DNA from 2 places in the Vagococcus luciliae genome. Region 2 is predicted to be linked to the other one. Evidence: predicted binding sites of a transcription regulator. Region 2 holds the regulator's gene; the other holds the start of a gene.

Region 1 (4,608 bases), 350 kb from region 2:
CGATTCGCCGCGACTTTTCATATTTTGGAGAATTAGGTAAACGTGGTTATGGCTATGATGTTGAAAGTTTAATGACCTTTTTTGCAAAAACACTGAATGAAGATCGTTTAACTAATGTGGCTCTTGTTGGTGTTGGTAATTTAGGACATGCTTTACTAAACTATCGTTTCCATCAAAGTGATAGTATTCGCATTAGTGCTGCATTTGATGTTAAACCTGATATTGTTGGTCGCATACTTGATGGTGTTCCTGTCTATGATGCTAATGATATGGTTGAGCAAATTCGTGCACAACACATTGATGTTGCTATTTTAACTGTCCCACCAGCACATGCACAAGAAAATGCTGACCGTTTAGTTGAAGCTGGAATTAAAGGAATTATGAATTTTACTCCTATTAGAATCAACGTTCCAAAAGATGTACAAATCCAAAATGTGGATTTAACAAATGAAATGCAAACTTTAATCTACTTCTTATCTAATTATAAAGAAGACTAATCAAAAAGCTTAACGAAAATTTTTCGTTAAGCTTTTTTAAGTGGCAAACAATATAATACCATTTAGTAAAATATGAACCATGATAGGTGTCATAATCGTACCACTAATCTTATATAAACCAGAAAAAATTATTCCTAAACAAAAATAAATAAATAGATTTCCATTTATATGCATTAACATAAAAATCAGTGAGCTTATCACAATTCCCACCCAAATCGGTAATTTTTGTCCAATCCAATTGACAAAACTAAAACGAAATACTAGCTCCTCTATGATAGGATTAAAGAAAATCGTTATCATAATAAAACTCCATGATAGATTTACAGGCCTATTATTTACTAATATTAAATTAGGAAAAAAATAAGTTGTCAAAAAAATAATAAATATTTGAGTAAAAAAGCTCAATATTAAACCAATCACTATTAAAGTAACTAATTTTTTTAATGATGTGCCTGAATGGTTTAATGATTGTTCTTTATTAGTTTTCACATAAATTATTAGTATGAACATTAGAATCATTGTGTATAAAAAAATAGTTACAACATTATTTAATGAAAAAAGAAGTGTTCTATTTAATAAAAATAAGTAAAGAAAACTTGTATACAGCATATTTTTGTTGATTGACATGTTATGTATCACCTACTATCATTTTATCTCTTTACTTATTGTATCAAAATACTTGCAAAAAAAAACATTTATCTGTATTATAAAAGATGTGATTAGCACTCAAAGATAAAGAGTGCTAAAATTATAAACATTATGGAGGGATACACATTGTTAAAACCATTAGGAGATCGTGTCGTTATTAAAGTGAAAGAAGCAGAAGAAAAAACTGCCAGTGGATTAGTTTTAACATCAGCTTCAAAAGAAAAATCTCAAACAGGTGAGGTCGTTGCTATTGGTGATGGTCGTACTTTAGAAAATGGGACAAAATTATCCGTATCTGTAAGCGTTGGACAAACTGTCCTATTCGAAAAATACGCCGGACAAGAAGTAACAGACTCTGGTGAAGATTACTTAGTACTACACGACAAAGATATCATTGCAATCGTAGAATAAAAAATAAATAATGAGGTGAACAATAAATGACAAAAGATATTAAATTCTCTGAAGATGCACGTAGCTCAATGGTACGTGGTGTGGACACATTAGCAAATATTGTAAAAGTAACATTAGGACCTAAAGGACGTAACGTTGTTTTAGATAAATCATTTGGTTCTCCATTAATTACAAATGATGGTGTGACGATCGCTAAAGAAGTTGAACTTGAAGATCGTTTTGAAAATATGGGTGCTCAATTAGTAGCTGAAGTAGCTTCTAAAACAAACGATATTGCAGGTGATGGAACAACGACTGCAACTGTTTTAACCCAAGCAATCGTTCGTGAAGGACTTAAAAATGTAACTGCTGGTGCAAACCCAATCGGTATTCGTCGTGGGATTGAATTAGCGACTAAAAAAGCTGTAGAAGAATTACATGCTATTTCTAAAAAAATTGACTCTAAAGAATCAATCGCACAAGTAGCTGCTGTTTCTTCTGGTAGTGAAAAAATTGGTGAATTAATCTCTGAAGCAATGGAAAAAGTTGGTAACGATGGCGTTATCACGATTGAAGAATCTAAAGGGATTGAAACTGAATTAGACGTTGTTGAAGGGATGCAATTTGACCGTGGTTACCTATCTCAATACATGGTAACTGACAATGATAAAATGGAAGCTGTTTTAGAAAATCCATATATCTTAATTACAGATAAAAAAATCTCTAACATTCAAGATATTTTACCTTTATTAGAACAAATCTTACAACAAGGCAAACCATTATTAATCATTGCTGATGATGTTGATGGTGAAGCTTTACCAACATTAGTATTAAATAAAATCCGTGGTACATTCAACGTAGCAGCTGTTAAAGCTCCTGGTTTTGGTGACCGACGTAAAGAAATGTTACAAGACATTGCCGCTTTAACTGGCGCAACTGTTATCACAGAAGATTTAGGATTAGACTTGAAAGACACAACAATTGATGCATTAGGTTCTGCAAGCAAAGTGGTTATCGACAAAGATAACACAACAATTGTTGAAGGAAATGGCGATAAAAAAGACATTGAAAACCGAGTATCATTAATTCGTTCTCAAATCGCTGAAACAACATCAGACTTTGATCGTGAAAAACTACAAGAACGCTTAGCTAAGTTAGCTGGTGGTGTTGCTGTTATTAAAGTTGGTGCTGCGACTGAAACAGAATTAAAAGAATTGAAATTACGTATTGAAGATGCGTTAAACGCAACTCGTGCAGCTGTTGAAGAAGGGATTGTTGCTGGTGGTGGTACGGCATTTGTTAATGTATTACCAAAAGTAGCTGAACTTGATGTAACTGGTGATGAAAAAACTGGTGTCAACATCGTTGTTCGTGCCTTAGAAGAACCAGTTCGCCAAATTGCTGAAAATGCTGGTATGGAAGGTTCAGTTGTTGTTGATAAGTTAAAACAAGCTGATACTGGCGTTGGATACAATGCAAAAGATGATACTTGGGTAAACATGATTGAAGCTGGTATCGTAGACCCAACTAAAGTATCTCGTTCTGCTTTACAAAATGCTGCAAGTGTTTCTGCATTAATCTTAACTACTGAAGGGGTTATTGCTGACAAACCAGAACCAGAAGCTCCAGGAATGCCTGGTGGAATGGATCCATCAATGATGGGCGGTATGATGTAAGTTTTTTTAAAAGAGGAATATTGAAATAAAAGAAACCACATGAGGTATTACGTCTCATGTGGTTTCTTTTATTTCACCCAAAAACACTTTATTCATAACCCTTTTTTATATCTTTATATAAAAAAAGAAAGGATGATCATATAAATAAAGGAGATACTGGATTTATAATAATTTGTTCTTCACTAGTTTTCTTGATGACTCCAGGTTTAGCATTCTTTTACGGCGGATTTTCTAGAAGAAAAAATATTATCAACACCATGATGATGGTTATTTTTTCTCTAGGACTATCTTCCATATTATGGATTATACTGAGTTATAGTTTGTCTTTTAGTGGAGGAAATGTCGTTCATATTAGTTCAGGTATAACAGGACTGGTACTGGCTATTGTTTTAGGAGCAGGACTACTTTGGTTTGGATGGTTTGGTTTTAATTCTGGCAGTGCACTAGGTGCAAATAAATTAGCTATTCACGCATTACTTGTTACCCATTCAGCTGCTGCAATTGCAATGTTATCGTGGATGTTAATTGAAAAAACAATGATTGGTAAACCAACCATTGTTGGTGCTTCTACGGGCGCTATCGTAGGACTTGTTGCCATAACTCCCGGTGCTGGTTTTGTACCACTATGGAGTGCCCTAATCATCGGCTTCTTAGTTAGTCCAGTTTGTTATATTTCTATTGGAATCATTAAGCGTAAATTAGAAATTGACGATGCTCTGGATGCATTTGGATGTCATGGCGTCGGTGGAATCGCCACAGGGATTTTTGCAGAAAAATCAATTGGTGGTGTGAATGGTTTGCTATATGGTGGATTAAATTTATTTATCGCTCAACTGATAAGTATTTTAATCACATTATTATTTGCTGGGCTTGTTAGCTTTATTATTATCAAAATTATCAACGTATTCATGCCTATTCGTGTATCTGAAAGAGATGAAATTCAAGGTTTAGATGTGACAGAACATGATGAAACGGCATACCCTACTTTCTTTGGTATGGATAACTAAAATAATATTAATGGAAAGACGGTGCAAAAATGAAAAAAATCGAAGCAATCATCAGACAAGAAAAATTAAATGATTTACAAGAGGCTCTATATAAAAAAGTTGGAATCAAAGGTATGACCGTTTCCCAAGTACTTGGTTATGGGCATCAGTTAGGATGGAAAGAATATGTTCGTGGCCAAGAGATTTTAACGACCTTAGTTCCAAAGTTAGAAATCAATATGGTTGTATCTGATGAACTATTAGATACAGTGACAAACCTCATTATTGATATTTGTCAAACAGGTGAAGTTGGAGATGGAAAAATATTCATTTATCATGTTGAAAATGCTATACGTATTCGAACAAAAGAAACAGGTGATGCAGCACTTTAGTAGAATAAAAACACACGAA
Region 2 (4,608 bases):
TCCTAAAAAAATACTAACGTCAGATGAATATCAAGTAATCAAAAATGGCTTGGTGATGCCAGACTCTTTTTTTGCAGAATATGATGATACACAGTTGATTGCATTATTTTATCATCAACAACTTGTTAGTCTATATGGTAAACACCCAAGTAAACCTGGTTTATTTAAACCAATTAAAGTGATTCGAAACGATTAAAGGAGTATATGTTATGCAAATTATTAATATCCATCATCCGTATGATCCATGTGACTTACCTAAGGATGATGTCGTGTTAGCTTTAGGTTTTTTTGACGGCGTTCATAGAGGTCATCAAGAAGTAATCCGAACAGCTAAGACTATAGCAAATGAAAAAGGATTAAAATTGGCTGTGATGACATTTAATCATCATCCTGCAGTTGTTTTCCAAAAAGTAAATTACAAGAAAATGAAATACATTACAACAATTGAGCAGAAAGAAGAAAGAATGAGGCAATTGGGTGTCGATTATTTATATATCATTGAGTTTACGTCTTCTTTTGCCAGTCTTTCGCCACAAGATTTCGTCGATGAATACATGGTAGGATTGCATGCTAAAGTTGTCGTAGCAGGATTTGATTATACCTATGGAAAGAAAGATATTGCCAATATGAGTATCTTACCTACCTATGCAAAAGGTCGATTTGAAGTAGTTGAAGTTGAAAAATTAAGTGAACATGATGAAAAAGTTAGTTCAACAGCTATTCGTGAATGCATGAAGATAGGTGATATGTATGCAGCGAACAAACTATTGGGCTATGCTTACGAAACAACGGGCATTGTAGTACATGGAGATAAACGCGGTCGATTATTAGGGTATCCAACTGCTAATATTAAAGTGCCAACATATTCGTTATTACCTACTGGTGGGGTATATGTTGTGAAGATAAAAGTAGCAAACAAATGGTATATGGGTATGGCGCAAATAGGATACAATATCACATTTGAGAGCAATCGTCCGATGACCATCGAAGTCAATATTCTAGATTTTTTAGATGATATTTACGGTGAACAAGTGAGTGTTGAATGGCTACACTTTTTACGTGGAGAGAAAAAATTTGATAATGTGGATGGACTAATTGCTCAATTAAAACAAGATGAACAAAATACAAGGGATTATTTTGATGCAAGAGGGGGACTAATATGACGTCAGCTTACATACATATTCCTTTTTGTGAACATATCTGTTTTTATTGTGACTTCAATAAAGTATTTATTGAAGGACAACCTGTTGATGAATACATTGAGGCTTTGTTGAAAGAAATCAAGTTAACAAAAGAAGCTTATCCATCAGATACAACTGAAACCATTTATATTGGTGGTGGTACACCAACGTCTTTATCTGCTAAACAGCTCGACCGTCTATTAAGTGGTGTAAAAGAATTATTACCGTTTAATCTAAGTGATGAATTTACTGTAGAGGCTAATCCAGGTGATTTGACAAAGGATAAAATAAACGTTCTTCAAACACATGGGGTCAATCGATTGTCTATGGGAGTTCAAACGTTTGATGATAGGTTATTAAAAAAAATTGGTCGAAAACATTCAGCACAAGATGTATTTGATACTATGTCTCTTTTAGAACGTGCTGATTTTTCGAATGTTAGTATTGATTTAATTTATGCTTTACCAAATCAAACAATGGAAAGTTTTGAAGACACGCTGGATAAAGCTTTGGCACTAGATTTACCTCATTATTCTATGTATTCATTGATTTTAGAAAATAAAACCATGTTTTATAATTGGGCAAGGCAAGGTAGATTGCATTTACCAGGGATTGATGTTGAGGGAGATATGTTTGAGCGAGCTATCGAACGCATGACGTTAGCTGGAAAACATCAGTATGAAGTGAGTAATTTTGCTGAAGTGGGAAAAGAGAGCAAGCATAACTTAGTTTATTGGAATAATGATCATTATTATGGATTGGGCGCAGGAGCAAGTGGTTATTTAGGCAATATTCGTTATAAAAATCATGGGCCTATCCAACATTACTTAGAACCTTTAAGACAAAATAAATTACCTACTATTACAACAGAAAATTTAACGATTAAACATCAAATGGAAGAGGAAATGTTTTTAGGATTACGTAAAAAACAAGGTGTTTCTCTACCTAATTTTGAACAAAAATTTGGTCAAACATTTGAATCAATTTATGGAAGTATTGCTGAGAGGTTAATAGAGGAAGAAATGATTCAAATAAGAGATGGCTTTATTTCGTTAACGGATAAAGGGTTAATTTTAGGAAATGATGTTTTTGAGAAGTTTTTATTAGAAAAATAAGTATGAAACAGTCTAAAGAGAAAAAATTAGGCTGTTTTTTTGTTATTCTCGTTTTTTTGACAAAATAAATTGACATATTCTTGTGATTACTCATTTATAAATTTGTCATAATATAGATAAATCCTTTGTTTATTAAGCTTTGTTAACTGGTATCGTTAAAATTAGCACTCTATAACAAAGAGTGCTAAAAAAGAGAGGCTTTTAGTTGACAAAAAAATTAATCCTTGTTATATTGAATAATGTAGTTAGCACTTAGTATAAATGAGTGCTAATAAGGAAGGTGATTCGCATGTTGAGTATGAGACAAGAACACATCTTACAATTATTAGTTCAGCTCTATACTGAAACAGGACAACCTGTTGGATCGAAGACCTTGATGAATAACGGGATTACAGTTAGTTCAGCAACTATTCGAAATGAGCTGTCAAAATTGGAAGATTTTGGTCTTATTCAAAAAATGCACACGTCTTCTGGTAGAATCCCTTCAATGCAAGGGTATCGTTATTATGTGGATCATTTAATGGATCCTAGTAAGATTAGTTCTACCGATGCTCAACGTATCAAGCGATTGTTTGATCGCAAATTTAATGCCACAAATGAAATCATTGAATGGTCTGCTAATATTTTATCCGAGCTAACAAGTTACACAGCCTTTTCGTTAGGGCCAGAGGTAAAAGAACGTCGATTAACTGGGTTTCAAATTGTTCCATTAAATACGCGACAATTAATGGCGATTATCGTGATTGATCAAGGATATGTTGAAAGTCAAGTGTTCTCAATTCCAAGTTCAGTGTCAACTGAAGATATCGAAAAAATGATTCGAATCATCAATGATCGATTGTTGGGAGAAACACTTTTGACAGTTTACCATAAGCTTCGAACAGAGATTCCATTAGTTCTCCAACGTTATTTTAATAATTCAAGTAATATTTTATTCTTATTCGAAGATGTGTTTAATCAAGCTTTTGATGAACAAATTTATGTGGGTGGAGGGATGAATTTATTAAATTCAGCTGCTATTACAAACCCAAATGAGTTTCAGTCAGTGTATTCCTTAATTAGTGATACAGATAAATTGACTGAGCTTCTTATATCGGATAAAGATGAAAAAATTGATATTAAAATTGGAGACGAACTAAACAATGAATTGTTGCAAAACATGAGTTTAGTAACTGGATCATACGATGTTTTTCAACGAGGCAAAGGATTAGTAGCTGTTTTAGGACCTGCTAGCATGTCTTATTCGAAACTGTTAGGAGTTATGGATGTTTTAACAGATGAGTTATCTAGACATCTAGAAACATATTATCGACATTTGGAAAATAGTGGAGAGTGAAAGGAGACTGACTAAAGTGAAGAAAGACGAATCAGTTGATAAAGTTAACGAGGAAGAAAAAAAAGACGAAGAGTCGACAGTTGAAACAAATGAGGCTGTTGAAACCGAAGAAGTGGTAGAAGAAAACGAAACGGAAGAATCGTTAGAACAAACATTACAAGAAGATTTAGATAAGATGGAAGATCAATTTCTAAGAGCTCAAGCTGAGATTGCTAATATGCGCAATCGACATAAAAAAGAGCGTGAGGAAGCTTCTAGATATCGTGCACAAGAATTAGCAAAAGAGTTATTACCAGCTTTGGATAACTTAGATCGTGCGTTAGCGATTGAGGTAAGTGATGAGCATGGTGAAGCGATGAAAAAAGGAATTGAGATGGTGAGAGAAAGCATGTTACATGCTTTTAAAGAATCTGGTATCGAAGAGATAAAAGCTGAAGGTGAAAAATTTGATCCAAATTTACATCAAGCCGTACAAACAGTTCCCGCTGAAGATGGTCAAGAATCAGATGTGATTGTTCAAGTGTTACAAAAAGGTTATATATTGCATGATCGTATTTTACGACCATCAATGGTTATTGTGACACAATAATATAAATTAACATTTAAATAAATTAATTAGATAAAGGAGATTTTTAATATGAGTAAAATAATTGGTATTGACTTAGGAACAACAAACTCTGCAGTAGCTGTATTAGAAGGCGGAGAAGCAAAAATTATTACTAATCCAGAAGGTAACCGTACAACACCATCTGTTGTATCGTTTAAAAATGGTGAAATCCAAGTTGGTGAAGTAGCAAAACGTCAAGCTGTAACCAACCCAAATACAATTTCTTCAATCAAACGTCATATGGGAGAACCTGGATATAAAGTTGAAGTTGAAGGAAAAACTTATACACCACAAGAAATTTCTGCAATGATTTTACAATACATTAAAGGATTTTCTGAAGATTACTTAGGTGAAAAAGTTGATAAAGCT

Evidence for each region. The regulator HrcA, encoded in region 2, represses chaperone genes, less so after heat shock. The targets are predictions, from matches to a motif close to TTAGCACTCNNNNNNNNNGAGTGCTAA.
Region 1: groES (co-chaperone GroES) is a predicted target of HrcA. The motif match lies at 1,217-1,243, and genes of this name have one in related genera.

What each region holds. Positions count from the first base shown of each region.
Region 1 is NZ_CP102451.1:913,057-917,664, reverse strand. It holds gene G314FT_RS04750 (redox-sensing transcriptional repressor Rex) at 1-497, shown strand, start outside; gene G314FT_RS04745 (CPBP family intramembrane glutamic endopeptidase) at 534-797, opposite strand; gene groES (co-chaperone GroES) at 1,257-1,556, shown strand; gene groL (chaperonin GroEL) at 1,583-3,211, shown strand; gene G314FT_RS04730 (ammonium transporter) at 3,352-4,218, shown strand; gene G314FT_RS04725 (P-II family nitrogen regulator) at 4,248-4,589, shown strand.
Region 2 is NZ_CP102451.1:1,264,511-1,269,118, forward strand. It holds gene truB (tRNA pseudouridine(55) synthase TruB) at 1-196, shown strand, start outside; gene ribF (riboflavin biosynthesis protein RibF) at 210-1,163, shown strand; gene hemW (radical SAM family heme chaperone HemW) at 1,160-2,296, shown strand; gene hrcA (heat-inducible transcriptional repressor HrcA) at 2,586-3,632, shown strand; gene grpE (nucleotide exchange factor GrpE) at 3,649-4,221, shown strand; gene dnaK (molecular chaperone DnaK) at 4,270-4,608, shown strand, end outside.